Regions from separate parts of the Arthrobacter sp. NPDC057009 genome, predicted to be linked through region 2. Evidence: riboswitches for the same ligand, from Rfam matches in the RefSeq annotation. Region 2 holds a riboswitch; each other region holds the start of a gene.
The links. Region 2 has a riboswitch for S-adenosylmethionine ahead of ACFTR6_RS15205 (DUF1737 domain-containing protein). Riboswitches for the same ligand answer to the same signal wherever they lie in the genome.
Positions count from the first base shown of each region.

Region 1: linked by a shared signal. The riboswitch ahead of ACFTR6_RS06285 (homoserine O-acetyltransferase) and the one ahead of ACFTR6_RS15205 (DUF1737 domain-containing protein) in region 2 are both predicted to bind S-adenosylmethionine.
Region 3: linked by a shared signal. The riboswitch ahead of ACFTR6_RS01295 (aminotransferase class V-fold PLP-dependent enzyme) and the one ahead of ACFTR6_RS15205 (DUF1737 domain-containing protein) in region 2 are both predicted to bind S-adenosylmethionine.

Region 1 covers NZ_JBHUSB010000004.1:144,570-154,593, forward strand. The annotation lists gene ACFTR6_RS06270 (CPBP family intramembrane glutamic endopeptidase) at 1-454, shown strand, start outside; gene ACFTR6_RS06275 (VOC family protein) at 565-1,203, opposite strand; SAM riboswitch class IV at 1,332-1,448, shown strand; gene ACFTR6_RS06280 (bifunctional o-acetylhomoserine/o-acetylserine sulfhydrylase) at 1,492-2,808, shown strand; SAM riboswitch class IV at 2,914-3,029, shown strand; gene ACFTR6_RS06285 (homoserine O-acetyltransferase) at 3,045-4,202, shown strand; gene ACFTR6_RS06290 (MFS transporter) at 4,391-5,773, shown strand; gene ACFTR6_RS06295 (alcohol dehydrogenase catalytic domain-containing protein) at 5,920-7,038, shown strand; gene ACFTR6_RS06300 (LysR family transcriptional regulator) at 7,065-7,973, opposite strand; gene mmsB (3-hydroxyisobutyrate dehydrogenase) at 8,112-9,014, shown strand; gene ACFTR6_RS06310 (CoA-acylating methylmalonate-semialdehyde dehydrogenase) at 9,064-10,024, shown strand, end outside.
Region 2 covers NZ_JBHUSB010000014.1:72,188-82,211, forward strand. The annotation lists gene ACFTR6_RS15185 (EAL domain-containing protein) at 1-545, shown strand, start outside; gene ACFTR6_RS15190 (PLP-dependent cysteine synthase family protein) at 560-1,609, opposite strand; gene ACFTR6_RS15195 (aromatic amino acid ammonia-lyase) at 1,606-3,279, opposite strand; gene ACFTR6_RS15200 (NtaA/DmoA family FMN-dependent monooxygenase) at 3,284-4,579, opposite strand; SAM riboswitch class IV at 4,800-4,914, shown strand; gene ACFTR6_RS15205 (DUF1737 domain-containing protein) at 4,928-5,236, shown strand; gene ACFTR6_RS15210 (rhodanese-like domain-containing protein) at 5,233-5,643, shown strand; gene ACFTR6_RS15215 (O-succinylhomoserine sulfhydrylase) at 5,645-6,853, shown strand; gene ACFTR6_RS15220 (YegP family protein) at 7,144-7,536, shown strand; gene ACFTR6_RS15225 (DUF1905 domain-containing protein) at 7,603-8,037, opposite strand; gene ACFTR6_RS15230 (AMP-binding protein) at 7,981-10,024, shown strand, end outside.
Region 3 covers NZ_JBHUSB010000001.1:265,404-275,427, forward strand. The annotation lists gene ACFTR6_RS01245 (GDSL-type esterase/lipase family protein) at 1-169, shown strand, start outside; gene ACFTR6_RS01250 (DUF4097 domain-containing protein) at 269-1,096, shown strand; gene ACFTR6_RS01255 (PadR family transcriptional regulator) at 1,096-1,737, shown strand; gene ACFTR6_RS01260 (50S ribosomal protein bL37) at 1,830-1,904, shown strand; gene rsrA (mycothiol system anti-sigma-R factor) at 1,989-2,249, opposite strand; gene ACFTR6_RS01270 (sigma-70 family RNA polymerase sigma factor) at 2,246-2,974, opposite strand; gene ACFTR6_RS01275 (DoxX family protein) at 3,411-3,980, shown strand; gene aroA (3-phosphoshikimate 1-carboxyvinyltransferase) at 4,002-5,393, shown strand; gene ACFTR6_RS01285 (ribosome small subunit-dependent GTPase A) at 5,377-6,492, shown strand; gene hisN (histidinol-phosphatase) at 6,559-7,371, shown strand; SAM riboswitch class IV at 7,545-7,658, shown strand; gene ACFTR6_RS01295 (aminotransferase class V-fold PLP-dependent enzyme) at 7,694-9,100, shown strand; gene ACFTR6_RS01300 (class I SAM-dependent methyltransferase) at 9,202-9,981, shown strand; gene ACFTR6_RS01305 (metal-dependent transcriptional regulator) at 9,992-10,024, shown strand, end outside.

The sequences.
Region 1 (10,024 bases), on a different contig from region 2:
CGGCAAGGACCTGCTGCAGGGTCTCGGGCTGGCCGCCCTGATCGGCCTCCCGTCGCTGGGGCTTTATGCCGCCGGCCGCGCCCTCGGCATCACGACGGCGATCATCCCGAGCGGCCTGGACGCTTACTGGTGGACGGTGCCCGTGCTGATTCTGTCTGCCCTGCGCCACGCGGTCGTGGAGGAAGTCATTGTGGTGGGCTACCTGCTGGACCGGTTCGGCAAGTTCGGCTGGTCCGTACCCCTTGCGATCTTCGTTTCGTCGATGCTGCGCGGCACCTACCACCTGTACCAGGGGTTCGGGCCCTTCATCGGAAACGCCGTTATGGGCGTGGTGTTCGCGTGGGTCTACACGAAGACCCGCCGGGTGATGCCGCTTGTCATCGCGCACGCGCTGCTGGACATTGTCGCCTTCGTCGGGTTCAGCCTGTTCGGCAAGGCCGCCGGACTGGGCTAGGCCGGGCTGTTTTAATAGCCGGGCTGTATTAAAAAGTGATTCGGCCGCCATCGGCGGGTGACGTCGTTGGCACCCGCTGATGGCGGCCGAAGTGAAGGGCAGGAATCGCGTCAGATGGTGACGGCGCCCGCTGCGGTTTCGAACGTGACGGAGAGGATTCCCGGTGTACCGTGCGGGGCCACCCAGTTCACGGCGACGTCTTCCAGCGGCCGTTCCACGGGCTCGCCTAGCCACTCGGTCACGCGCTCGGCGGAGCCCGCGATCGTGAGGGTGGACATCTTCACATTGCTGTCATAGGCGTTGGACGGGTGCAGTTCCGGATCGCCTTCCCACTTCAGCATGTACGGAACCTGGGGGTCCGCGATGAGCCCCAGGATGCCGATCTGCTTCCAGATAAGTTCCCGGCCGTCAGGAAACTTGCGGTTGCCGTTGACGGCGGAGCGGCCGAGGCGCTCCTCGAACGGGGCGAGGTCGTCAACTTCGACGCACCAGCCCATCCAGCCGCCGCCCGCTGCGGACCGGGCCCGGACGGCCTGGCCGAACGGTGCCTTGTCCGACGCCGGGTGGTCCAGGACCTCAACGACCTCAAGGTACTTGTGGCCGGCCAGCGGGATGATCATGTTCCGGGTTCCAAACCGGGGGTGCACCCCGCCCTTAACGGCTTCGACGCCGAGGGCGGAGGAGATACGTTCGGTGGTGGCCGCGAGGCCATCGTGTTCACAGGCGTAAGAGACGTGATCCATGCGCATGCCCTCATCTTGGCACTTTGTGACGGGGCTCTCAGCTTAGGGTGCCCTAACATTGCGAAATGTCCAGCTTTTGACGAAATTCTTCACAAAGCTGTGCGCGAGGAAGGGCTGTTCCTACACTGATCGCAGGTCATGAGCGCCAGCGAAAAAAGCCCCGGCTCGCTGGCCGGCAACCCTCCACCGCGGCGGGGTGCCCCGGGTGAAGACCTGGCCGCGCGGCGCCCGCCGGGCGGCAAGCGCGGGCCTGTGCCGGGACCAGCACACGCCCCTTCAGCGTCAGGAGCCTGCATGTCCAACGCATGGTCATTTGAAACGCGCCAGATCCACGCCGGCCAGGTGCCCGACGGCGCCACCGGCGCACGCTCCCTGCCCATTTACCAGACGACGTCGTTCGTCTTCCCCAGCGCCGACAGCGCAGCAGACCGTTTCGCGCTCGCCGAGATCGCCCCCATCTACACCCGGATCGGCAATCCGACCCAGGACGCCGTCGAGCAGCGGATCGCCAGCCTGGAGGGAGGGCTTGCGGCGCTGCTCCTGAGCTCCGGCCAGGCCGCCGAAACGTACGCCATCCTCAATATCGCCGAAGCCGGGGACCACGTGGTGGCCAGTCCCAGCCTTTATGGCGGCACCTACAACCTGCTGGCCCACACGCTGAAGAAGTTCGGCGTCTCCGTTACCTTCGTGGCGGACCCGGACGACCTGCAGCAGTGGCGCGATGCAGTCCAGCCGAACACCAAGCTCTTTTTCGCCGAAGTGGTGTCCAACCCGCGGCAGGACGTCCTCGACATCGAGGGCGTCTCCCGGGCAGCACACGAAGCCGGCGTGCCGCTCATCGTGGACAACACCCTGTCCACCCCCTACCTCATCAGGCCGCTTGAATGGGGCGCGGACATCGTGGTGCACTCGGCCACCAAGTACCTGGGCGGACATGGGGCCGCCATTGCCGGTGTCATCGTGGATTCAGGAAACTTCGACTTCGGTAAGGACCCGGAACGATTCCCCGGCTTCAACACGCCGGACCCCACCTACAACGGCCTCGTCTACGCCCGCGACCTCGGCGCAGGCGGCGCCCTGGGCGCCAATCTGTCCTACATCCTGAAGGCGCGGGTCCAGCTGCTCCGCGATCTGGGCTCGGCGGTGTCGCCGTTCAATGCCTTCCTTATCGCGCAGGGCCTGGAAACACTGAGCCTGCGCGTGGAGCGCCACGTGGCCAATGCCGTGGCCGTGGCTGGCTGGCTTGAGGCCCGGGACGATGTGGAATCCGTCGCCTACGCCGGACTGCCGTCCAGCCCCTGGTATGAGCGCGGCCTGAAGTACGGGCCCAAAGGCACCGGCGCGGTGGTGGCCTTTACCGTGGCGGGCGGTGCCGAAGCCGGCAAGCGCTTCGTGGATGCCCTGGAACTGCACTCCCATGTGGCGAACATTGGCGACGTCCGCTCCCTCGTCATCCACCCGGCGTCGACGACGCACAGCCAGCTGACTCCGGAGCAGCAAAGCGTTGCCGGGGTTGCCCCCGGACTGGTCCGGCTGTCCGTCGGCCTGGAGCACATCGACGACATCCTTGCCGACCTCGATGCCGGATTCAGGGCCGCGAAAGGCGCCTGACGTCTCCGCCTGACCCTGTGGCTCCCGTCCCGTTTTCCGGCCGGGAGTCACACAGCCGTCACATTCTTCGCGCAGGCGTCCGCCTGTTTCGTACACTTGGCAACAGGTCATGAGTGCCAGCGACAGCCCCGGCTTGCTGGCCGGCAACCCTCCTTCCGCGGTGGGGTGCCCCGGGTGAAGACCTGGCCTGCCGGTCTGCTGACGGCGGGCAAGCGCGTAAGAAGAGGTAGTTACCTATGACGATTTCTGTCAGCCACACCGACGCTCCGGCCGGGAAGACGCCCGCAGGCGCTGTTCTGGATGGCCCCGTTCCGGACGGCACTGTCCAGTACCGCAGCATCGGCAGCCTGGAACTCGAAGCCGGAGGATTCCTGCCGGACGTGACCCTGGCCTACGAAACGTGGGGAACGCTCAACGAGGACGGTTCCAACGCCATCCTCGTTGAACACGCCCTGACGGGCAGTACCCATGTGACGCGCGGTGCCGGGGACGAGGAGGGCTGGTGGGAGCAGCTCGCCGGGCCGGGCGCGCCAGCGGATACTGACAGGTTCTTCCTCATTTCCATCAACATCCTGGGCGGCTGTTACGGGTCCACCGGGCCGTCGTCGCCTGCCCCGGACGGCAAGCCCTGGGGTTCACGCTTTCCGCTGGTGACCCTCCGGGACTCCACCGTCGCCGAGGCCAGGCTCGCCGACCTGCTCGGCATCAGCAGCTGGCACGCCGTCGTGGGCGGATCCATGGGCGGGGCGCGGGCCCTCGAATGGGCAGTCACCTTCCCGGAGCGGGTGCGCCGCTGCGGTGTCATTTCCGTCGGGGCCAGGAGCACGGCCGAACAGATCGCCTTCGCCCAGGCGCAGACCCTGGCCATCCGGCAGGACCGCCACTTCAACGGCGGCGACTACTACGGCGGCCCGGAACCCGCTGAGGGCCTGGCGCTCGCGCGGCGGATTGCCCACATTACCTACCGGTCCGCCTACGAACTCGATTTCCGGTTCGGCAGGAACGCCCAGGCGGCTGAGGAGCCGCTGCAGGCGGATGCCCTGGCAGGCCGCGGCCGCTACCAGGTGGAGAGCTACCTGGACCACCAGGGCAACAAGCTGGTCCGGCGCTTCGACGCCAACAGCTATATCGCCCTGACGGAGGCTCTCATGAGCCATGACGTCACGCGCGGGAGGGGGACGCTGAAGGAGGCCCTGGCCCGGGCCACCGCCGACTTCTTCATTGCCGCCGTGGACACCGACCGGCTGTACTTTCCCGCGCAGTCGCTCGAACTCGCCGAGGCGCTGCCGGGGAACGTTGACGTGCACATGATCGAGGCGCCGATCGGCCATGACGGCTTCCTCACGGAGATCGGCCAGCTGAACGGGCAGTTGCGCGCGCATCTGCTGGGCTGAGGCGTACTGACAAGTAGCCCACGCGCTGCTTTGTGCATTTATGCAGATGCGTTCTGCACTTTTTGTCGTTGAGCTTGCAGGCAATGGCAGACCATACTCGTGTGAACCGGCGTTTCGTGGTGTACCTCACACACGTTCGCCAAAGACGGTCCCAGTGGTGTCGATGAAGACGCCGAAGGAGTTTACATATGAGTACGGATCACTCCGCCGCAAGGCGTGCAGAGGAAACCGACGTTAAGGCCTCGGGCCTGAGAAAAGTTGTCACGGCCTCAATGGCCGGCACGGTGGTCGAATGGTATGAGTTTTTCCTCTATGCCTCGGCAGCAACTTTGGTGTTCGGCAAGATGTTCTTCCCCAATTCGGGGACGGAACTGGACGGCATCATCGCCGCCTTTGTGACCTATGCGGTCGGGTTCGTTGCCCGCCCCATTGGCGGCATCGTCTTCGGCCACTTCGGCGACAAGTTCGGCCGCAAGCAGCTGCTGCAGCTGAGCATCATCCTGGTGGGTGTCTCCACCTTCCTTATGGGCTGCCTGCCTACCTTCGCGCAGATCGGCTACTGGGCCCCGGCTCTGCTGGTGTTCCTGCGCTTCGTCCAGGGCTTCGCCGTGGGCGGTGAGTGGGGCGGCGCCGTGCTGCTCGTTGCCGAGCACAGCCCCAACAAGTCCCGCGGATTCTGGTCCAGCTGGCCGCAGTCCGCCGTTCCCATGGGCAACCTCCTGGCCACCGGCGTGCTGTTCACCCTTTCCTCCACCCTCTCGCAGGAAGCGTTCCTTGGCTGGGGTTGGCGCGTCGCCTTCTGGCTGTCTGCCGTGATCGTCATCATTGGCTACTACATCCGCACCAAGGTCCAGGACGCACCGATCTTCATCGAGGCCCGCAAGGAAGTCACGGTCGAGCACAAGGGCTACGGCGTCGCTGAAGTTTTCCGCCGCTACCCGCGCGGTGTCTTCACCGCCATGGGCCTGCGCTTTGCCGAGAACATCCTGTACTACCTGGTGGTGACCTTCTCCATCACGTACCTGAAGGTCGTAGTCCAGACGGACACCTCACGGATCCTCCTGCTGCTGCTGGTGGCGCACTTCATCCACTTCTGCGCCGTCCCGCTTGTTGGCAAGCTCTCCGACAGCTTCGGCCGGCGTCCGGTCTACATGGTGGGCGCCGTCCTCGGCGGAACCTGGGGCTTCTTCGCCTTCCCCATGATGGACACCGCCAACGACATCGTTATTCTGGCTGCCATCACCATCGGCCTGCTGTTCCACGCACTCATGTACGCGGGGCAGCCGTCGATCATGGCGGAGATGTTCCCCACCCGCATGCGCTACTCCGGCGTTTCCCTGGGCTACCAGGTGACCTCCATTGTTGCCGGTTCCATGGCGCCGATCATCGCCACATCGCTTCTGAGCAGCTTCAACTCCTCAACTCCGGTGGCCCTGTACCTGCTCGGCGCCTGCATCGTGACCGCAGTAGCCGTGTTCTTCCTCAAGGAAACACGGGGCATCTCGCTCCGCGACGTGGACGCCGCAGACGCCAAGGGCACTGCCGACCTTCTGGCGGCCGCCAAGAAGTAGCCGCCAGGCAAGCCGAACCGGAAGGGGCGCCACAACCCAGGCGCCGGCACCTTCCGTGGCACAACCGCCGACCCAGCTGCCCGGGCCCGCCACCATGCAGGCCCGGGCAGTTGGGCGTTAGCCATCAGATGAAGTCAGGATTTCCCATGAAAGCAGCCGTTCTTTATTCCACCGTTCCTTCCGGAACCGGCTACGCCGAAGCTCAGGCGCTCCGGATCGAGGAGTTGGACCGGCCGGAACCCCGCGCCGGAGAGCTGGGCATCGCCATCACCTACTCCAGCCTGTGCCACTCGGATCTCTCAGTGGTGGACGGTTCCCGTGTCAGGCCCCTTCCCATGGCGCTTGGGCACGAGGCCGTCGGGCGGGTTGAGGCTGTTGGGGAGGGCGTCGAAGGCGTCGCTGTCGGCGACCACGTCGTCCTGGTCTTCGTCCCCAGCTGCGGGGACTGCCGGGCATGCAAAGCCGGGCGGCCGGCCCTCTGCCACCGGGCAGCGGAAGTCAACGGTTCAGGAGACCTGCTGCACGGCGAGGCGCTGCTGCGGACACCGGCGGGGGAGCGGATCAACCACCACCTGGGCGTCTCGGCCTTCGCTGACTACGCTGTGGTAGCGCGGGAGTCTGTGGTGGTGATTGACGACGACGTCCCGGACACCGTCGCGGCGATGTTCGGTTGCGCCGTGCTCACCGGCATGGGCGCCGTGCTGAACACGGCCGCCGTCACGGCCGGGCAGTCGGTGGCCGTCTTTGGGCTCGGTGCCGTTGGGCTGTCCGCAGTCATGGCGGCGGCACTCGCCGGCGCCTCATCCGTGATTGCCATCGACCCCAATACGGGTAAGCACGGACTCGCGCTGAAATGCGGCGCCACCGCCGTTGGCACGCCCGAGGACGCTGCCCGCCTGATCGCGGAGGCAACGGGCGACGGCGTGGACACGGCCGTTGAGGCGGTGGGGTCAGCGAGGGTGATTGCCTCCTGCCTTGAACACGTGACGCGCGGAGGGGCAGTAGTCTCGGTCGGCCTGCCCCACCCGTCCGCCGAGCTGACGGTGCCCGCCCTGCAATTCGCAGGTGCCGGCAAGCGCCTGCTCGGGTCCTACATGGGCGATGCCGTCCCCGGGCGGGACATCCCGCTCTATCTCGGCTACTGGCGGGAGGGCAAGCTGCCGGTGGAACTGCTGCACACCGACTCGCGGCCGCTGGCTGAGATCAACGAGGGCCTCGATGCCTTGGCCGCCGGGCACGTCGTGCGGCGGCTCTTCCAGGCCTGAGGGCCAGAGCCGGGCTTCGGCGGAATTCAGGCCGCAAGCAGATCCTGGTGCTGCTTCACTTCGTCCTTGAGCCCTGCGATGACGGCCTGAACAGGGCCGGATCGCAGGGCTTCGGGGCGTGCCACCGCCCAGATGGGAACCTGGCGCTGGAAGTCCCCGGCCAGCACCGGTACGAAGTCCGCCTGCCCCGCCACCATAAAGTTCGGCAGCAGTCCGATGCCTGCGCCCTGCCGGACTGCCTCCACCTGGGCGAACACGCTGGTGGCCTGGAAGCTTGATTTGGGCATGGGCAGCTGCGAGGACCAGCGGTGCCCCAGCTCTTCCACCTGGAGCGCGGACTCAACGTAAGAGACAAAGCCGTGCTGCCCGACGTCGTCGAGCTTTTCCGGCAGACCATGCTCAGCGGCATAGCCGCGGCTGACGTATAAGCGCAGGTAGTAGTTGCTGAGGAAGATCGTCTGCGCGTTGCTGACGTCGGTCCTGCCCACCACAATTTCCAGGTCAACGCCGGATCTGTTCTGGCTGACCTTGCGTGTGGCGCTCAGCATCTCGATGTTCAGCTGCGGGTTCTGTTGCTGCAGCCGGACCAGGGCAGGGGTGACGAACACCGCTCCCACGCCGTCCGTCGTCGCTACCCGCACCAGGCCGGACAGGGCGCTCTGGTCCTGGCTGATCAGGCCGGAGAGCGATCCAAGGGTATTCTCGATAGCTTCAGCCGCCTCCACGGCAGAGGCTCCCAGCTGCGTCAGCTCCCAGCCCTGCGGGCTGCGTTCCAGGGTGCGCCCGCCAAGCTGCTTGTCTAGTGCCAGGATGCGGCGGGAGATGGTGGTGTGGGTTGTGCCGAGCGCTTCCGCCACAGCGTTGAACCGTCCCAGGCGTGCGACTGTGAGCAGAATCAGCAGGTCGTCCGGACTCGGAAGCCGCCTCGTGTCCACGGGTAAGCCTTTCACTTGATGTGCATTGATGCACATGCCGTCTGTAATTTTTCCCCTTGATTGCACTCTAGCAGGGTGTGATCGTAGACACAGACCTCCCGGCGTGACGGCCGGATTTGAAGCAAAGGAGCTTATGACATGGCAGTAATCGGTTGGATCGGCCTCGGAAACATGGGCGGTTCCATGTCCGCGAACCTGGCAAAGGCCGGGCACGACGTCCGCGGTTTTGACCTCAACCCCGCCGCGCTTGCCGCGGCCGAGGAAGCCGGCGTCAAGCCTGTTGCCAGCATCGCCGAGGCCGTGGACGGCGCAGACGCCGTCTTCACCATGCTGCCCAAGGGCGAACACGCCCGCGCGGTGTACCTCGGTGAGGACGGTGTCCTCGCACATGCGGACACTGCAACCCTCCTCGTGGATTCCTCCACCATCGATATCGCCACCGCCAGGGAACTGCACGACGCCGCTGCTGCCGCCGGCTTCCGCTTTGTCGACGCCCCGGTCTCGGGCGGCATGAGCGGCGCCAAGGCCGGAACCCTGACGTTCATGGTCGGCGGGGAAGCGGGCGCCGTGGCGGACGCCAGCCGCTACATCGAGCCGATGGCCTCCAACGTCATTCCCACCGGCGGCGCTACTACCGGCCAGGCAGCCAAAATCTGCAACAATCTGATGCTCCTGATCAACCTCGCCTCCACCGCCGAGGGTGCCGTCCTGGCAGACCGCCTGGGCCTGGACAAGCAGGTCTTCTGGGACATCGCCTCGGTGTCCTCCGGGGACTCGTGGGCGCTGCGGACCTGGTACCCCGTGCCCGGCGTCGTTCCCACGGCGGCCTCGAACAACGACTTTGCCCCTACCTTCACCACGGAACTCGCCAACAAGGACATCGGACTGGCCATCAGCGCCGCCGAGGACACCGGCACGCCGCTGGAGATCGGCAAGCATGTCCAGCAGCTCTTCCAGCAGCTCATCGACGCCGGTGAGTCGGGCAAGGACTGCTCCATGATCATCAAACTCGTCGACGGTTCGCTGGACAGCTCCAAGTAGCCCGCCGCCCTCCCTGTCTTCCCACACCGAGCACGAAAAGAGACTTCCCTTGCAGACCATTCCGCACTTCATCAACGGCAGCCGCGTTAGCGACGCCGAGCGCTTCGGCCCCGTCTTCAACCCCGCCACCGGCGAACAGGAGAAGCAGGTGGTGCTTGCCTCGGCAGCCCGGACCGAGGAAGCCATCGCGGCCGCCCGTGCTGCACTGCCCGCGTGGCGCGCCACCAGCCTGGCCAAGCGCACCAACATCTTCTTCCGCGTCCGCGAAATCCTGAACCAGCGCAAGCCTGAGCTCGCGGCGATTCTCACCAGCGAGCACGGCAAGGTCCTGTCCGATGCCGAGGGTGAAATCTCCCGCGGCCTGGAGAACATCGACTTCGCCACCGGCCTGTCCCACATGCTCAAAGGTGAACGCTCCGAGCAGGTCTCCAGCGGCATCGACGTGCACTCCGTGCGCCAGCCGGTGGGGGTCGTCGCCTGCATCACCCCGTTCAACTTCCCGGCCATGGTGCCGCTGTGGATGGTGGGCAGCGCCCTCGCCTGCGGCAACACCGTGCTGCTGAAGCCCAGCGAGAAGGACCCGTCGGCCGCCATCTTCATTGCCGAGGCCTTTGCCGAAGCGGGCCTGCCCGCCGGCGTGCTGAACGTGGTCCAGGGGGACAAGGAAGCGGTTGACGTCCTGCTCGAGCACCCTGACGTCAAAGCGGTGAGCTTCGTCGGCTCCACGCCGATCGCGCAGTCCATCTACAAGCGGGCCGCCGACCACGGCAAGCGGGTCCAGGCCCTGGGCGGCGCCAAGAACCACATGGTGGTGCTGCCCGACGCCGACCTGGACATGGCTGCCGACGCTGCGGTTTCCGCCGCCTACGGTTCGGCGGGCGAGCGCTGCATGGCCGTCAGCGTCCTCGTGGCGGTGGGCAACATTGCGGACGACCTGGTCAAGGCAATTTCCAGCCGCATGGCCGGCCTTAAGATCGGTCCGGGAACGGACCCAACCTCCCAGATGGGCC
Region 2 (10,024 bases):
AGGCCGTGCCGGAGCACATGTTCATCGCCCTGAACCTGACCCCGGCAACGTGCGCGGACCCGAGGATCCCCGGACTGCTGGACCATTCCCAGCTGGCCATGGACCGGATCGTCATCGACCTGAACGGGCCGATCCCCTTCGACCAGTACGGGGCGCTGACTGCCGCCCTCGCTCCCCTGCGACAGCGCGGACTGCGGATCGCCGTCAACGGGGCCGGGGTTGGCTTCACGTCCATGGACCAGGTCCTGGAGCTTCACCCGGACATCATCAAGCTGGACCGGAGCTTCATTGCGGGCATTGAGAGCTCACAGGGTCAGCGCTTGAGGGCTGCAGCCATGAACGAACTGGCGCACTACATCGACGCCGCCCTTGGCGCCCAGGGCGTGGAGACGCAGGAAGAACTCGACGCCGTGACCGGCCTTGGCGTGGTGGCGGCGCAGGGGTACCTGCTGGGCCGGCCCTCAGTCCACCCGCTGGACTGGAATGCCTGGATCCGTTCCGAGAGCGAAACGCCTGCCACGGGCCCGATATCGCTCCTGGGCTAGTCCTAACTACTGGGCTAGTCTTCGGCGAGGTCCGTGGCCAGGCGGATGTGGTTGTCCGCCAGCCACACCGGGTTGAACGCCTTGCTCTGGTAGTTGCTGCCCGTGTCCGGGGCGATCGCCACAACCACTGACCCGTGCGGCGCCGCCCTGGCCACCCGGAGCGCCGCCGCCACGGTCAGGCCCGACGACGGCCCGAGGGACAGGCCTTCGTCGTTGAGCAGCCGGTGCAGCGTGGTGTACACCTCGTCGTTCGGAATCCGCAGGAACCTGTCCAGCAGGCCGAGGTCAAACACCTTCGGCCATTCAGGCTTGGGCCAGGAGTTGCCGACGCCGTCCACGAGGATCTGGCCCGGATGCCCGCCGCTGTAGACCGAGCCGTAGGGGTCGGCACCGATCACCTCCACGTGACCGCCTGATTTCTCCTTGAGGTACCGCCCGTTTCCGGTGATGGTGCCGCCGGTTCCCACGCCCGCGACGAAGTGCGTCACCCGGCCGGCCGTCTGCTCCCAGATTTCCGGGGCCGTTCCCTCGTAGTGCGCGCGTGGGTTGGCCGGGTTGTCGAACTGCAGCGGACGCCATGCGCCGGGAATCTCGGCCGTGATCCGGGCCGCGACCGCCCGCGCATTCTCCGGCGAATTCGACGGCGCGCTCCAGTCCGTGAACACCACCCGCGCGCCGTACCGGTTGAGGGCCTCAAGCTTCTCCGACGAAATGGAATCTCCGGTGACCACCACCACGGGATGGCCGGTCAGTGCACCGATCAGCGCGAGCCCGATTCCGGTGTTCCCTGAGGTGCTTTCGACGATGGTCCCGCCGGGCTGCAGGTCGCCGCTGCGCTCGGCAGCCCGGACCATGCTCAGCGCGGTCCGGTCCTTGATGGACCCGCCGGGATTTTCCGATTCGAGCTTCACGAAAACTGTGCTTCCCAGGCCACGGCTCAGCACGTCCAGCGGGACCAGCGGAGTGTTCCCCACCCGGGCCAGCACTGCGTCGGCGTCCCCGGCCGGATCCACTATAGGGCCCACATGCCTCGGCTGGCGGCCGCTCCCCGTCACGGTGGTCATGATTCTCCTCGCGCATAGTTTGGACCGCCGTCATCCGGCCCCCGGTCACCGTCGGTGTCCGGGGACGGCGTCTGCAATTCGAACAGTCCTGCCAGCAAATCCCCCAACTCCTTCCTTGCAGCCTCCACCAGCACCGCCGCCGGCAACTGCCCGGCGAGCAGCTCCGACAGCCGCCGCACCACGGCGCCGGTTCCTGAGCCCAGCTGCCGGGTTACGGCCTCGCGCAGGTCCGTGTCCTGCGCCTCAGCCAGCAGATAGGAAGCGGTCAGGGCCTCGATGGTGAGGAGCTTGGCCGCGGCCTCGACTGAGCGCTCCAGCTGCTGGAGGGCAAGCGGAGCCAGCGTGGAGTGGTCCTCCACATCGGCGGACAGGGTGGGGGCTCCCAGTGTTGCGGGCGCCGCCAGGAACTTCAGCTCGGCCAGCAGGCCTGCGGCCGAGTACCAGAGCAGTCCCGGCAGGTCTTCGGACGCGAGCGGCGTGCCTGCCCGGGCCGCCTCGAGGTTGAGCTGCCGGATCAGTCGCTGCGGCGGATAGAGCTTGGCGATGCGCCGCTCGCTGCTGATTCCGACGTGTGCCAGCCCCAGCCGCAGCGCCTCGAACGCCAGGGCCAGCTGCATCGGCTGGAAGTTGCCACCGGACACCATCCGGCCCGAGGGCACGTCCGCCAGCGGGTTGTCGCCCCGGCCGTTGAGTTCCACCTCGAGCGCCTCGGCCAGGGCGGCCACCTGGGCACGGAACGCGCCGTGCGTCTGCGGCGCGGCGCGGAAGGACAGGGCGTCCTGGACGGACACCTGCCGCCGCGGGTCGTCCAGCCAGCCGCCGCGCACCAGGCGGCGGACGTTGGCCGCCGAGACGCGCTGGCCGTCCACGGCCTTGGCCGACTGCACAGCCGGCGAGAAGGGACTGAGGTTCCCGCCGCCGTCGTACCTTGCAGTGGCCTCCAGCGACAGCGCCAGCGCAGTGTCCGCCAGATCGGCGAGCCAGCGGATGCGGCGCAGCTCCAGCGCGCCCGCACCGATGGAATAGGAGTTGGCGCTGACCAGCGCCAGGGCCTCCCCCGGCGCCAGGACCAGCGGTTCCAGCCCGGCGGCGGCGAGTGCCTGCCCGCCGTCGAGCAGGCCGCCGTCGGGACCCAGTGCCTGTCCTTCCCCGATGGCGACGGCGGCAACCGCCGCGAGCTGCGTGAGGTCCGATGAGCCGACGGACCCGTCGCGCGGAACCGCCGGCACCACACCCCTGTTCAGCAATTCGGCGTAGAAACGGGCGGTTTCCGGGCGCACGCCCGAGCCTCCCCGGGTGAATCCGATGAGCCTGGCCAAGATGAGGGCGCGGACCTCATCACGGGCCAGCAGTCCGCCCACGCCGCTGTGGTGGTAGCGGATCACCTGGAGCTGGTAGTCGAGGATGGAGTCCTGCTCCACGGCCGTGTCCCGGCCGGAGCCGAGCAGGGTGTTGAGGCCGTAGACCCGGTGGCCGGAATCGATGGCCGCCTGCACCACCTCACGGGACAGCCCCACGAGCTCCAGGGCTTCGGCGCTGAGGACCACCTCCACGCTCGGATCGGCCGCTGCGGCGGCCAGGTCGCCGGCCCGGATGCGGGCCGTCCCGATCAGGAACGTGCCGCGGCTGATGCCCGGCGCCAGTCCGTTGCTTTCCCCGGCCATTGCCATGGCGCTAAAAGTCCAGCAGGTTCCGGCGCAAGCCGCCGTCGCCGTAGCTCGTCCGCAGCAGTCCCCGCCGGCGCAGCACGGGCGCCAGCCTGTCCAGCACTCCGTGGATGGTGGCCGGGTCCACGAAGCCGGAGAAGAGGAACCCGTCGCCGCCCACTGCGGTGCCGGTTTCCTCGAGGTAGTCGGCGATCTCATCGGCCGTTCCGATGATGCTGTCGCCTGCACCGCCGCTGCGGGCCTGCAGGATCTGCCGCAGCGTGGAACCCGGCGGTGCCGCCTTGGAGAAGTGCTCCAGCGTTCCCTGGTTGCTGTTGGTGCTCAGTTCCGGGAGGGGTGCGTCGAGGTCGAACTGCTTGAAGTCGATGACGGAGAGGTAGGAGATGGAGTTGAGCTGGCTGTCGATGTCCCGCTGCGTGAGCTCCCGGCGCGCGGCACGCAGTTCCTCCGCTTCAGCCCGGGATCCGGTCACGGTGGGTTTCAGGACGAACAGCACCTTGACGTCGTCGGGGTTCCGGCCGGCTGCGGCGGCCTCGGCTCGGATGGAGTCCCGGTAGGCCTTCATGCCGTCCGCGCCGCGGGCCAGGGCGATCGCAACGTCCGCGTTCGCACCGGCGAAGGCCTTGCCCCGCGGGGAGGCCCCGGCCTGCACCAGCACCGGCTCCTCCGGCAGCGGCGCGGTGTTCAGCGGTCCCCGGACTTTGAAGAACTCCCCGTCGTGGTGGATGGGCCGGACTTTGGTGTGGTCCGCGAAGATGCCCGCCCGGGCGTCCTCCACGATGGCGTCCGGTTCCCAGCTGCGCCAGAGCTTGCGGACGACGTCCACGAACTCCTCGGCCTTCTCGTAGCGGAGGTCGTGCTCGATCTGCTGGTCCAGTCCGTAGTTCTGCGCGGCAAGGTCGCTGCCGGAGGTCACCACGTTCCAGCCAAGCTGGCCGTTGGAGAAGTGCTGCAGCGTGGCCAGCAGCCGGGCCGCGGTGAAGGGCGGATAGAAGGACGCGCTGATGGTGGGCACGATGCCCAGGTGTTCCGTGGCGGACAGCAGGTACGGCACCAGCGCCAGCGGATCGTGTTTGGGCGCAAAGGACGCCTGCGCCAGTGAGACCTCCGCGCTGCCGCCGTAGGTGTCGGGGACGGTCAGCGAGTCCTCAATGATGAACAGGTCCAGCCCGGCCCGCTCAAACTCGCGGACCGCGTGCTGGTAGGGGGCCGGTTTCTTCCAGTCGTAGCCGATACCGTAGCCGGGTGTCCCCCAGCCCTGGACCCCGAAGCCATGGCCCACAAACCATCCAAAGTGCAGCATGGGAGTCACTGTATTCGCGGTCGAATCATTCACTGCGGCCTGGTTTCATCCGGCGTTACGGCGGTTCATCTCCCGTCATTATCCTCCCGGCCGCGGGCTTTGTAACGGCAACGCGAGCAACCCGGGCAGTCCCATGGATCAGGGAAAGTCGCGGGGTCCGTTACGGAAGATGACGACGGCGGCGGTGCGCGCCGCCGTCGTCAGTGTTACTTTTTTCGGGAGTAATGAGTACCGGCATTAAGCCCTGACTGGCCGGTCGGCAACCCTCCTTCCACGGCGGGGTGCCTCAGGTGAATACTCGGCATATCGACCACTTCGAGCTGCAAGCGTGAGAAAAGGAGATCCGTCGTGTCAGACGCCCCCGCCGTTGCAACGCTGCCGTCCCAGCAGGATAAACCTGAGGAAAAACTGTCCTACCGCCTCATCACGGGGCCGGACGACCGGGCGTTCTGTGAGCGCATCTCGGCAGCCCTGGCCGAGGGATACGTGCTGCACGGCAGCCCTGCCGCCACCTTCAACGGCACCACCGTCATCGTGGCCCAGGCCCTCATCCTGCCGGCAGCGATCGCCACCGCAGACGCCGCCGTCGCCACCGCCGTGGACCAGCTGGACTCCGACGAGGACCTGAGCGCGGAAGTTTACGAGGGCCACGCATGAGCTACGCCGGAGACATCACTCCGCAGGACGCGTGGGCCAAGCTTGAGGAGGGCGCCATCCTGGTGGATGTGCGCACCGAGGGCGAATGGGCGCACATCGGCATTCCCGACACCAACGCCACGGAAAATGATCCCCTCTTCATCCAGTGGACCTTTCCCGGCGGCATTCCCAACCCCGACTTCGTCGAGCAGCTGAAGCAGCAGGCCCCCGAGGACACCCGGGTGGAGCTGCTCTTCCTGTGCCGCTCCGGCCAGCGCTCCATCGCTGCCGCCACCGCCGCAACGCAGGCCGGTTTTACTGCCTACAACGTCCTCGAAGGCTTCGAGGGCGAGCCCGACCGTTACGGTGAGCGCACCGTGAACGGCTGGAAGAACCGCGGCCTGCCGACGAACCTGGGAAAGAACTAAATTGACCTTTAACCACGACGCCGCCGGCTGGAGCCCCGATACCCAGGCCGTCCGCGGCGGGCTTGACCGCACCAATTTCCAGGAGACCACCGAGCCTGTCTTCCTGAACTCCGGATTCGTCTACGAGTCCGCCGCCGCCGCCGAGCGCGCCTTCACCGGCGAAGACGAGCGCTTTGTCTACTCGCGCTACGGCAACCCGTCGGTGGCCACCTTCCAGGAGCGGCTCCGCCTCCTCGAAGGCACTGAGGCGTGCTTTGCGACGGCGTCCGGCATGTCCGCCGTTTTCACCGCGCTGGGTGCCCTGCTGGGCGCCGGGGACCGCGTGGTCGCAGCCCGCTCGCTGTTCGGTTCCTGCTTCGTGATCCTCAACGAAATCCTGCCGCGCTGGGGCGTGGAGACGGTGTTCGTGGACGGCCCGGACCTCGAGCAGTGGCGCGAAGCCCTCTCGGTGCCCACCACGGCCGTCTTCTTCGAATCCCCGTCCAACCCGATGCAGGAAATCGTGGACATCGCGGCGGTGAGCGAACTCGCCCACGCCGCCGGCGCCAAGGTGGTGGCGGACAACGTCTTCGCCACCCCGCTGCTGCAGCGCTGCGGAGACCTCGGCGCGGACGTGATCGTCTACTCCGGCACCAAGCACATCGACGGCCAGGGCCGCGTGATGGGCGGAGCGATCCTGGGCACCAGGGAATTCATCGACGGCCCGGTCAAGCAGCTCATGCGCCACACGGGCCCGGCGCTCTCCGCATTCAACGCCTGGGTCCTCACCAAGGGCCTGGAAACCATGTCCCTGCGCGTGAACCACTCCTCCGCCACCGCGCTGCGCCTCGCCGAATGGCTGGAAACCCAGCCTGCCGTGAACTGGGTCAAGTACCCGCTGCTCAAGTCGCACCCGCAGTACGACCTGGCGGCCAGGCAGATGAAGGCCGGCGGCACCGTCCTCACGCTGGAACTTGCGACGACGGCCGGCCAGTCGGGCAAGGAAGCCGCCTTTGCGCTGCTGGACGGCCTGAAGATCATCGACATCTCCAACAACCTGGGCGACGCCAAGTCCCTCATCACCCATCCCGCCACCACGACGCACCGGGCCATGGGGCCGGAAGGACGCGCCGCGATCGGGCTCAGCGATGGCGTGGTGCGGCTGTCCGTCGGACTGGAGGACGCGGACGACCTCATCGCGGACCTGGAGCAGGCGCTCAAACAGATCTGACGTTACTTCCAATGGCGGGCTGTGAACGCGCGCTGCGCTGCACGTCCCTTCGTTTCGGGCGTCCTTGAGAACGGAGCCCGGGGGCGGTTTAGTGGGTGGACCAGCAGGGTTTACCCAGGGTTTACATGGACGGTCTTGTAGGGTCCATATGCACTGGGCAGACTCTAATAACACCGATGAGCCGATCAAACCCCTGTCGGTTCAGCCCATCCAAGGACAGACGCAGCGATGCGTTCGGGGCCGTGGCCGCGAAGACGCTGCGCGCAGCCTCCCTGACCGGAAGGAACATCATGGCCGGAGTATTTGAAGTTTTTGTTGACGCCGACTCCCAGTACCGGTTCCGGCTGATGGCTCCCAATGGAACCGTGCTGGCCGTCTCCGCACCTTTCGAGGACAAGCGCGCGGCTGCCGCGGGCATTGCCGACGTCCGCGAATGCGCCGGGACGGGGCTCGTCACGGACCTCTCGCCGGCAGCACCGAAGGTTCAGGAAGCCTCCGCGGCAGTTCCCGCGCCGGTGCCGGCCCAGACTCTCTCGGCCCAGACTCTTCCAGCCCGCTCCGGCCACGGCCGGCAGGGATTCGGCAAGAAGCGCACCCCGGCCGAGGCCTCGGGCACCAGCAGCGCGGCGCACTGGAGGCCGTCAGCCCCCGCAGCCCCGGCCCGCTGGACCGGCGCCGCCTAGCCGACTGCTCTGGGGACCTGCTCTTGGGGGCCTGTTCCTGGCGGGACTGTTCCTGGCGGCCGCGGCTCAGGTGGTGATGACGACCAGCCGGACATCGACGTCGTCGCCCGCGGCGATGCGGGCAGCAGCCCGCACAGCCCGCTTGACCGGCAGCAGGTACGAACCGCTGCCGGTGTCCGGAAAGATCGAGGTCTGCCACTGGTGGCCCGCAATGTCTGCCGCCACCTTCACCGAGCCGAACCCCCTGCGGAACCCCGCGGACTCCTCACGGATTTCGTCCGCAATATCCACGGGCAACGTAATGAAATGCCAGGCGGATTCGCCCGGATACAACCATAAAGGGGCTCTGAACTCGTAAGACTCGCTCACGGAGCGAGTATGGCATGCCGTAACAGGCCAGGGAATGGTTTTACTTAGGTAAGCCTTAACTACTATCCTCTTCCGGTGACCACGCAGCTTGATTTCGCGCGGGTGCCCTTCGCCGCCGATCTCGCAGGCCACGGGGACAGGCCCGCAGTTCTTTCAGACAATTTCACCCTCACCTACCGGGGACTGGCCGACAGGGTTGATGCCCTCGCCCTCCGCCTGGGCAGCCAGCGCCGCCTGGTGGCACTGGCTGCCGCGAACGACGTCGACTCCCTGGTGGCCTACCTCGCCGCCCTGGTTGCCGGCCACCCGCTGATCCTGCTTCCGGAGGACAAGCCGGCGGCACTGGAATCCCTGGTGGCCGCGTACGACCCCGACGTCGTGCTGCGATCCGCCAACGGAGAGATCCTGTTCGAGGAGCGCCGGGCCGGCAGCAGGCACGAGCTCCATCCGGACCTGGCGCTTCTGCTCAGCACTTCCGGGTCCACCGGCTCGCCCAAGCTGGTGCGGCTGTCCGCCAACAATCTGCAGGCCAACGCGGAGTCGATTGCCGAGTACCTGAACATCGGCCCGGCAGACCGCGCGGCAACCACCCTGCCGATGTCCTACTGCTACGGCCTGTCTGTGATCAACAGCCACCTGCTGCGGGGCGCGGGCCTGGTGCTCACCGACCTTTCCGTTGTTGACCCCTGCTTCTGGGAGCTTTTCCGTGCCCGCGAGGCCACGGCGTTCGCAGCCGTGCCCTACACCTTTGAACTGCTGGAACGTGTGGGCTTTGACGGAATGGACCTGCCCTCACTGCGGTATGTCACGCAGGCCGGAGGCCGGCTCGCCCCGGACCGCGTACGGAGCTATGCCGAACTCGGCCGCCGGAAGGGCTGGGAACTGTTCGTGATGTACGGCCAGACCGAGGCCACGGCCCGGATGGCCTATCTTCCTCCCGGGCTGGCTGCCGAGCACCCCGGCGCCATCGGCGTCCCGGTGCCGGGCGGCGCATTCCGGATCGAGCCGGTCTCCGGCCTGGAGCACGGCGAACTCGTCTACACCGGGCCCAACGTGATGCTCGGCTACGCGGAAACCCCGGAGGATCTGGGCGCCGGACGCACGGTCCACGAACTCCGCACCGGCGACCTGGCCAGGCTGCATCCGGCAGGCGTCTATGAAGTGGTGGGGCGGCGCAGCCGGTTCGTCAAAATCGTCGGGCTCCGCGTGGACCTGGGCCAGGTGGAGCGCATCCTGGCCGACCTCGGCGTTGCGGCGGCCAGTGCGGGCACCGACCAGGGGCTCGTCGTGGCGGTCGAGGGCAGCCACGACACGCAACTGCTGGCCAAGGTCCTCGCCCAGGGCATCGGGCTGCCCCGTGCGGCACTGGAGCTGCACGCCGTCGAACATCTCCCCCGCCTGGCCACCGGGAAGGTGGACTATCCGGCGGTTCTTGCCCTCTCAACCCGGGCAGTGCCCAAAGCAACGCCGTCCAAAGCAGCATCGGCGAAAGCAGCATCGGCGAAAGCAGCGCCGGACGGCCGGGATAACGGCGGCTCCCCCGCGGTCGACGACGTGCGGCGGATCTTCCGGGAAACCCTGGAGTGTGAGGACATCGCCGACGGCGACACGTTCGTCTCGCTCGGCGGTGACTCGCTGTCCTACGTGGCCACCTCCGTCAGGCTGGAACAGTTGCTGGGCCGCCTCCCCTCCGACTGGCACGTGACGCCGGTCCGGGACCTGGAACAGCAACAGGGCCGGAAAGCCGCCGGCAGGATGCGGCGGTTCTTTGCCCCGCTTGAGACCAGCATCGTGCTCCGGGCCGTGGCGATTGTGCTCATCGTCAGCACCCACGTCGGGCTGCTGACCTGGCCGGGGATGGCGCACGTGCTCATGGCCGTGGCCGGGTACAACTTCGCCCGGTTCCAGCTTGGCGGGGAACGGCTCCCGCGGCTCAGGCGCCAGCTCAGCAGCCTGGCACGGGTGGCGCTGCCCAGCATTGCGTTCATCGGCGTGGCGTACCTGCTGACCGACAAGTACACCCTGGCCAATATCCTGCTGCTGAACTCCGTTGTCGGTCCCGAAGAGGTGACCACGCAGTGGCACTTCTGGTTCATCGAGGTGCTGGTCTACATCCTGC
Region 3 (10,024 bases), on a different contig from region 2:
CAAGCACCTCTACGTGGACACCTTTTCGCCGCTGCTGAACCATGAGCAGTGGCGCCAGGACCTTGCGGCTAACGGAGGGTCCCCCGGACAGGCGGGCTACGGGCTGATGGCGTGGCTGGTGCTGCACCGGGGCTGGTTCCAGTGGCTGGGGATGGAAACCCCTGAATAGGGAAGTCGCGGACTAGGCAATCGCGATATATCTTGATATTACTGCACGGGAGGACAATCGTGACTCGCACAGTCACGATATATCGCAAGTGGAGGAACCGTGGAAGAGAACTCCTGGACCGTCACCGGCCCGCAGACCATTGATGTCGACGGCGTCGCGCACCTTAAGCTGGGCATCGTCCGGGGCAGGTTTGACGTCGTCACGCACGACGAGGCTGCCGTCCGGGTCGAGGTGTCGGAGGTGCACGGAGACCCCCTGGCTGTCTCCGTGGCCGGCGGGCGCCTCGAAATCCGCCACCAGCTCCACGGCCCGCACGGCTGGTTCAGGAACCTGATGGAGTCGGTCAACAACAGCAGCAACAACTCCGCGGTCATCAGCATCGCGGTCCCTGCCGGCGTGGAGGTCGAGGCCGGCACGGTCAGCGGTGACGGACTGGTTTCCGGCGTCCACGGCCGGACCCGGCTGAGCACCGTGACCGGATCCCTCCTGGCGGACGGGACTTCCGGCGACCTGCACGTGAACACCGTCAGCGGCGAGGTGATCGCCCGCAACCACAACGGCGTCCTCACAGCCAAGAGCGTCTCCGGCGAGGTCACGGCCTCCGGACGGTTCAGCAACATCCGGGCCAACACCGTCAGCGGCGATATGAGCTTCGACCTGCACGGCTTCACCCACGACTTCGGCGCGAACTCGGTGTCCGGGGACCTGACGGTCCGCGTCCCGCACGACGTTGGCGTGGACATCGTGGCCCAGTCGGCCAGCGGACCGGTGGTCATCGACGACCGGAAGTACGGCCATCCCGGCGGCAAGGTGCAGACCATCTCAGGCCCGGACGCCAAACTCATGCTGGTCCGCACCAACTCGGTCTCCGGGAAGACGGCTATCTTCCACGGCCAGGCACCTGCCACCACGGAACCGGCGCTCTGATGCCTCCCGTCTTTGCCCATGGCGCGCTCCGGCTGTATCTGCTGGCGCTCCTTGAATCGGGTCCCAAGCATGGATATGAACTCATCAAGGCCCTGAGCGACCGGTTCGGCGGCACCTACTCCCCCAGTGCAGGCACCATCTATCCGCGCCTGGGCAAGCTGGAGGAGGACGGCCTGGTGGCCACTGAAGCCCAGGGGCGCCGCACCAACTACCGGATCACCGCTGCGGGGCTGGCTGAACTGAACAGCCGGCGCGGGGAGCTGGAGACGGTGGAGAACGACATCGCGGCCTCCGTCCGCCGGCTCGCCGATGATTTGCGCGCCGACATCCGCAGCAACATGCGGGGGCTGCGCGCGGACCTGGCGGCCACGGCGGAAGCGGCCCGCACCGCCGCCAGGTCAGCCAACGCTACCGGGTCGCCAAGCCCTGCCAGGCCGGCCGGCGGGGCCGGCGGAGGCCGGTACACCGCTGAGGGCCAGGGCATGCTGAAGGAAGCGGAGATGCTGCTGCAGTCGTTCCGTGACGACATGCGCGCCGAGCTGCGCCTGCAGACCAGCGCCAGGCCCATGACGCCGGTGGCCCTCGAGACGGTGCGGACAGTCCTGGACCAGGCCCGGGTTGCGATCCGGAACTCGCTGTAGGCGCTCCACAATGCCGCCGGTTCGCGGCCTGTCCGCCGATATGGGAGACTGGAGGGCAACTCTTTTGGGTAACGAGATTAAGGAGGCCAGCTATGAGCAAGCGTGCACGTAAGCGTCGTGACCGTAAGCGTGGCGGCGCGAACCACGGGAAGCGCCCCAACACCTAAGCCACGGCTTGAACCGAAGCTTAAACGCGATGCCCCCGCTACCGGCAAGGTAGCGGGGGCATCGTGTTTAACTCAGTGGCCCTGTCAGGCGTCCACCGGACGGATCGTGTGGATCCGCTGCAGGATGGCGTTCTTGAGGTTTTCCGGAGCAGCCTCGGTACAGGAGCGCTTCACCACTTTCCGGATGACGCACTCCAGATCGTACTGCTCTGTGCATTCGGGGCACTCGTCCAGGTGCTGCTTGATCTCCGCAAGGTCGCTGCGGGTCAAGGCCCCGTCCAGATACTCGTAGATGCGTTGCATCCTGGTGTCGTCGCAATCACCCAATCCCTGGCAGTCGCTCATTTCCCGTTCTCCTGTTTGTTGCCCTGCGCTGCCGCCGTGGTGTCCGCAGCAGCCTTGAATCCCCGCTCGGCGGCGTAATCCGCCAGCATGTCCCGCAGCATCTTTCGGCCCCGGTGCAGCCGGGACATCACAGTGCCGATGGGGGTGTTCATGATGTCCGATATTTCCTTGTACGCGAAGCCCTCGACGTCGGCGAAGTACACGGCCAGCCGGAACTCCTCGGGGATGGCCTGCAGTGCCCGCTTGACGTCCGAATCCGGCAGGTGGTCCAGCGCCTCGGCCTCGGCCGAGCGCAGGCCGCTGGAGGTGTGGGATTCGGCGCGGGCGAGTTGCCAGTCCTCGATGGTGTCCGAATTCGACTGCAGGGGTTCCCGCTGCCGCTTCCGGTACAGGTTGATGTAGGTGTTCGTCAGGATCCGGTACAGCCAGGCCTTCAGGTTGGTCCCCGGCTTGTACTGATGGAACGCCGAGAACGCCTTGGTATACGCCTCCTGGACGAGGTCCTCGGCATCTGCGGGGTTCCGCGCCATGCGCATGGCCGCCGAATACAGCTGGTCCACGTACTGCATGGCGTCGCGCTCAAACCGCGCCCGGCGCGCTTCAGTGCTCTCCGAACCGACGTCGATATCCTCTGCCGCTTCAGCAGCGGGCGACGTGCCATTCTCCGGGATGCCGCTGGCGGCGTCCTCCTGTGCGGCCTGCAGGGCCGGGTCCACGGTGCTCATTGCATTCAAGTCTACTTTGATCGGCGCCGGGCGCCCCTGGCGGCGTGCCGTGCCATAGTCCGGGCCAAGAAGCCCGCCCGGAGCGGGGAAGGCACTTCCTGACTCCAGCGCGCCAGCTTCGGACACCACGAACGGCCGCATTCTGGCGGGACTTCGCACCCCCACAGCTTCCTTCACCAAAGTCAATGCTCCATCTCCACTCCGCCTGCTAAGACCCGTCGAAAAGACCCGCGTTCGTGCAGCGGTCCGTGCTCCTGCCGGTTCCGGCCATCCCCCAGCCGCCGCTGAACACCGGGAACGGCAACAGGACACCGCCTGCCTATCGTTTCCGGCCAAAGAGCACAACGACGCGCGGTGGGCAAATATTCCGCAAAAGTGCAAGACTAGAACCGACTCCGCCGCGGCCACCGCGGCTCGGCCATCCAGGAGGAAATTCATGTCCTTTGTCCGCTTTTTTGCCCGGCCGATGCTGGCCTCAAGTTTCATCCTCGCCGGCACGGACAAGCTCAGGAATGCGGACGACACCGCGCAGCAACTGTCGCCCCTCCTGCGCCGTGCCGCTGAAGCCCTGCCGTTCCAGACTGACGAGAGGGTCCTTGCCCGGATCATCGGCGGCACGCAGGTGGGCGCCGGCGTCCTCTTCGCCCTCGGCAAGTCGGCACGGCTGGCAGCCTCGGTACTGGCCGTCATCTCGGCACTGAACGCCTTCGTTGAATGGCGCAGCGCCGACATCAGCAGCAAGGAAGGCCGCGAAGCGCGCCGGAACCAGCTGCTCAAGAACATCACACTCACCGGCGGCGTGATGCTGGCCTCGGTGGACACAGCGGGCAAGCCCAGCCTGGCCTGGCGTGCAGAGCACCTCGCCGCCGACGCCCGGAAGGCAGCGACCCACCTCGCCGCCGACGCCCGCAAGACCACCGGCAAGAAACTGCACAGCGCGGACAAGGCTGTCCGCCGGGCCGACAAGGCAGTCCGCAGGGCCGTCGACCAAGCGGTAGGGGCATAAGCAGGAATGGCAGCATCACCCATGGGCGCGTCCGCTGAACACTCCGGCGCTGCTCCGCACTGGCCCGCGCCATTTGCGGAACAGCCGGTTGACGCAACAGTCCGCGTACCGGGCTCCAAGTCGTTGACCAACAGGTATCTGGTGCTTGCCGCGCTGGCCGACGGGCCGTCCCGGCTCCGGGCACCGCTGCACTCCCGGGACTCTGCGCTCATGATCGCCGCCCTGCGCCAGCTTGGCGCCGACATCCGGGAAGTCCCGGGCGACGGCGCCTTTGGCCCGGACCTCGAGGTGACGCCAATTCCGGCCAACGCCGGCGGCGCGGACGTCGCCATCGACTGCGGCCTGGCCGGGACAGTCATGCGGTTCGTACCGCCTCTGGCGGCACTGCGCTCTGGCGCCACCCTTTTCGACGGCGACCCCCACGCCCGGGAACGGCCGATGGGCACCATCATCGACGCGCTCTCAGCGCTCGGAGTAGCCGTAACGGGCGACGACGGCGGCACGCCCGCCTCGCTGCCGTTCCGCGTCGAGGGCTCCGGCCAGGTCCGCGGCGGGCACCTCGTCATCGACGCCAGTGCGTCCTCGCAGTTCGTCTCCGCCCTGCTGCTGGTCGGTGCACGGTTCGCCGACGGCCTGCACCTTGAACATTCAGGCAGCACGGTCCCGAGTTTGGACCATATCAACATGACCATCGCCGTGCTGCGCGGCGCGGGCGTGGCGGTGGATGACTCCACGCCCAACCACTGGGTTGTCAGCCCCGGCCCGATCCGCGCGTTCGACCAGCGCATCGAGCAGGACTTGTCCAACGCCGGCCCGTTCCTGGCCGCCGCGCTGGCCACCGGCGGTACTGTCCGGATTCCGGACTGGCCCGGGCACACCACGCAGGTCGGCGACATGTGGCGCAGCATCCTGACCGATATGGGGGCCACGGTCACCCTGGCCGACGGTACCCTGACGGTGACCGGCGGCAGCGAGATCAAGGGTGCGGACTTCGCCGAAACCAGCGAACTGGCGCCCACAGTCGCCGCGCTCTGCGCCCTGGCATCCGGACCGTCACGGCTGAGCGGCATCGCCCACCTTCGCGGACATGAAACGGACAGGCTCGCCGCGCTCGTCACCGAGATCAACCGGCTCGGCGGCGATTCAGAGGAAACTGCCGACGGACTCATCATCCGGCCTGCGGAACTGCACGCCGGCGTCGTCCACAGCTATGCGGACCACCGGATGGCCACCGCCGGAGCCATCCTCGGGCTGGCGGTCAGGGGCGTGGAGGTGGAGGACATTGCCACGACGTCCAAGACCATGCCCGATTTCCCCAAGCTGTGGGCGGACATGCTCGCCCAGCGGGGCAGCGGTGTGACCAACAGTGCTGTTACCAATACCGCGGGGACCACCGGTGGCACGCAGCACTGATTCCTGGGACGAGTCCGACGTCCGGATCCGGCCGAACAAAAAGGGTTCCCGGCCCCGGACGAAGGACCGCCCAAGCCATGAGGATGCCGTCACCGGCCGGATCATCACCGTGGACCGGGGCCGCTACACCGCCGTCGTCGGCGAGGACTCGGGCCACGAGCGGACGGTCATTGCCGCTCGCGCCCGCGAGCTGCGCCGCTCCCCCGTGGTGGCCGGAGACTTCGTCTCCCTCGTGGGGGACGTGTCCGGCTCGCCGGACACCCTGGCCCGGCTGGTGAAAATCCAGGACCGCAAGACCCTGCTGCGCCGCAGCGCCGACGACACCGATCCCGTGGAACGCGCCGTCGTCGCCAACGCCGACCAGCTGGTGGTGGTTGTGGCCGCCGCCAACCCGGAACCCCGCACCGGCTTCATCGACCGGGCGCTGGTGGCAGCCTACGACGCCGGGATCGAGCCGCTGCTGCTCGTCACCAAAGCGGACGTCAAGGATCCGACCGAGCTGCTGAGCAACTACCGGCACCTCGACTTTCCGGTGATCATCAGCCGCACTGCCGATGCCGACGCGTCCGGCATCGACGCCCGGTCCGACGACGGCCTCTCCGCCCGGCTCGACGTTGCCGCCGTGTCCGATCTCCGCGCCCATCTGGACGGCAAGGTGACGGTGATGCTGGGCCATTCCGGCGTCGGAAAATCCACCATGGTCAACGCGCTGACGGGCGCCGAACGGGCCACCGGCGGCGTGAACGCGGTGACGGGCCGCGGACGGCACACGTCGTCGTCGGCCCTTGCCCTCAAGCTCGCCGACGCCCCGGCGGGCAGCTGGATCATCGACACGCCGGGCATCCGCTCCTTCGGACTGGCGCACGTCGATCCGGACCGAATCCTGCGTTCCTTCCCCGACCTTGAGCCCGGCACGGAGGCCTGCGAACGCGGGTGCAAACACGACGCCACCGCCGTCAACTGCGGCGTGGACGCGTGGGTGGAAGCCGGCCACGCCGGCCCCTCGGGAGCAGCACGGCTCGCGTCCCTGCGCCGCCTGCTGGGCACCGACCCGCGCGCTGAGGCCCAGGAAACCAAGGAACTCGGCAGCGTCGGCTAGCCGCCCCCGGCGCTGTCCGGCCGCTGCCTCCCCGCCGTGCCGGGCCTTTGAGGGTAGTTTGGAACCATGACCCAACCCGCTTCAACGTACAACGATGACCTGCGTCTTGCCCATGTGCTGGCCGATTCCGTGGACGACCAGACCATGAGCCGGTTCAAGGCACTGGACCTTCAGATCGAGACGAAGCCAGATCTGACGCCGGTCACCGATGCGGACAAGGCCGCCGAGGAGTCAATCCGCGGCCAACTGTCACGCTCCCGTCCCCGTGACGCCGTCCTCGGTGAGGAGTTCGGAAGTTCCGGCCACGGTTCCCGCCGCTGGATCATCGACCCCATCGACGGCACCAAGAACTTTGTCCGCGGGGTGCCGGTCTGGGCCACGCTGATTGCCCTCGTCGACGAGGGAGAACCTGTGGTGGGCGTTGTCAGCGCCCCGGCGCTCGGCAAGCGCTGGTGGGCGGCCAAAGGCGCCGGCGCCTACTCGGGCCGATCCCTCGCGGCCGCCACCCGGCTCAAGGTGTCCAACGTGTCCAGCCTGTCCGACGCCTCGCTTTCCTACTCCAGCCTCGGCGGCTGGAAAGACCGCGGCAACCTTGAAGAGTTCCTCCAGCTGACCGAGGATGTGTGGCGCACCCGCGCCTTCGGCGACTTCTGGTCCTACTGCATGGTGGCCGAAGGGGCCGTGGACATCGCCTGCGAACCGGAACTGAACCTGTACGACATGGCGGCGCTGGTGCCGATCGTGACGGAGGCCGGCGGCCGTTTCACCTCCCTCGAGGGCACGGACGGCCCGTTCGGCGGCAACGCCCTGGCGACCAACTCGATCCTGCACTCGGAAGTCCTGAAGCGGCTGAACCCGCAGCTGGACGACCTGCTCTAGGTTTTCTCCCACCACCGCCCTGGCGCTGAACATTACGACGGCGGCCGCCCGCTTTTGGGGGCGGCCGCCGTCGTTTCTTCGGCAGCAGGCCCTATATCCGGTTCGCGTAATAATCCGCTTAACATTCCAACCGGCTTTTTCATCGCCTCTGCCGATGTCCTAATCTCGTAACAGGTCACGAGTGCCAGCGCTAAACCCCGGTTAGCTGGCCGGCAACCCTCCATTCGCGGTGGGGTGCCCCGGGTGACGACCAGGCCGATCCGGAACGGACCCGGCAAGCGCGGATCCCCGTCACACGGGGTCCTTATCCCAGTGAGGTCCCATGACGACTGCCATCATTGCTTCCACCCCCGACGCCCTCGCGCTGGACGGCCGGTTCGCCGCCGCCCGCCGCCCCCTGGCCGCCGTCACCGGCGCAGAGATCCAAGCCCCGCTGATACAGGGCGGCCACGTCCGCTACGCAAACCTCGACTATGGCGCCTCCGCCCCTGCGCTGTCGGTCGTCTCCGCGTACCTCAACGAGATCCTGCCGTTCTACGCGAGCGTGCACCGCGGCGCCGGCTACGCCTCGCAGATCAGCACCTCCGTGTACGAGAACTCGCGGAACATCGTGCGCGAATTCGTGGGGGGCCGCGCCGATGACGCTGTCATCTTCACCCGGAACACCACCGACTCCCTCAACCTGCTGGCCGGCTGCCTGCCCGTGGAGGACCACCACCACACGGGCGAGGTGCTGTACCTGGACATCGAGCACCACGCCAACCTGCTGCCGTGGCAGGGCGTGCCGCACCGCAGCGTGGTGGCCTCCGAAACGCTTGAAGCCACCATCGCCAGCCTGCGTGCCGAACTGGAGCACGGCGACATCAGCCTCCTCGCCGTGACCGGCGCCTCCAACGTCACGGGCGAAATCCTCCCGATCCGCCGCCTCGCCGCGCTGGCCCATGAATACGGCGCCCGCATCGTGGTGGACGCCGCCCAGCTCGCGCCGCACCGCCGCGTCAACATCGCCGCGGACGACGTCGACTACCTCGCCTTCTCGGGCCACAAGCTCTACGCCCCCTTCGGGGCCGGCGTCCTCATCGGCCGTCCCGACTGGCTCGACGCCGGCACCCCCCACCTCGCCGGCGGCGGCGCCGTAAGCGAGGCCCGGCTCGACGGCGTCAGCTGGGCCACCGGCCCCGCCCGCCACGAGGGCGGCTCACCGAACGTCCTCGGCGCTGCCACCCTGGCCCGGGCAACCCAGGTCATCGCCGCCCTTGATCCGCAGGAATGGCACGCCCATGAAGCCGGCATCCGGTCCTTCCTGGTCGAGGGACTGCGCCAGATCGACGGCGTCACCGTCCACCAGATTTTCGCGGACAGCGACCCGGACGACGCCATCGGCGTAGTCAACTTCTCGGTAGAGGGTTACGACGCCGGCCTGGTCGCCGCCTACCTGTCGGCCGAACACGGCGTGGGTCTGCGCGACGGACGCTTCTGCGCCCACCCGCTGCTGAAGCGCCTCGGACTGCCGTCCGGGTCCCTGCGCGCCAGCTTCGGCGTGGGTTCACGGCTCGAGGACGCACAGCGGCTGCTCGCCGGCATCGAGGAGCTCCGCCGCTCGGGCCTCGGCTGGGACTACGTGGTGGACGCCGGGCGCTGGGTTCCGGCGAACGACACCCGCACCTACCCCGAGTGGGCGCCCAACACGCCCGGCACCGCCGGCGCCGCACCGTGTGTCCAGGACTGATCGGCATCCAGGACTAACCCGCACCCAGGACTAAGCACCTCCCGCTCCCCGTACGGTAAATTCGAAGGGTAATTTTCGACGTCGGTATAAGGAGACTGTGCGTGGCACGGGGCGGTCCCAAACTTCATCACGGCCGGCGGCAGGAGCTTGGACAGAGCTTCCAGGACGGCGGCGAGCACTACCACCGCGTCCGTCCGGGCTACCCGGAGGACTCCGCCAGCTGGCTTATTCCGGCCGGGGCCCGTACCGCCGCTGACCTCGGCGCAGGAACGGGCAAATTCACCGCGTTGCTGGTGGACCGCGGGCTCGAGGTCAGCGCCGTGGACCCTTCCCGGGACATGCTGGAGCAGCTGGGCCGTGACTGCCCCGCGGTCCATGCCGTGGTGGGGACCGCTGAGGAAACCGGGCTGCCCTCGGCGGCGTTCGACGTCGTCAGCGTTGCCCAGGCGTGGCACTGGTGCGATCCGCTGCGGGCCAGCACGGAGATTTCCCGCATCCTCAGGCCCCAGGGAGTACTGGGCCTGATCTGGAACCAGCTGGACACGTCAGTACCCTGGGTGCACCGGCTGTCGCGCATCATGCACGCCGGGGACGTCCACAAACCGGACTTCAGGCCCAGGATCGGCCCGGAATTCACCTCCCTGGAAAGCCACCTGACCAGGTGGGAGGATCCCGTCACCCCGGACGACATCCTCGAACTGGCCAAGTCCCGCAGCTACTACCTCGCGGCCAACGATGCCACCCGCGCGAAGGTGACCGGAAACCTGACCTGGTACCTGCACGAGCACCTCGGCCATGCCGACGGCGAGCTGCTGCAGCTCCCCTACCTCACCCAGACCTGGCGGGCGGTCAGGGCGGAACGCCGTGGTGGCAGCAGGTAGGCTTGAAGCTGTGAAGACCAGTACGCCCTCCTCCTCGATCGAG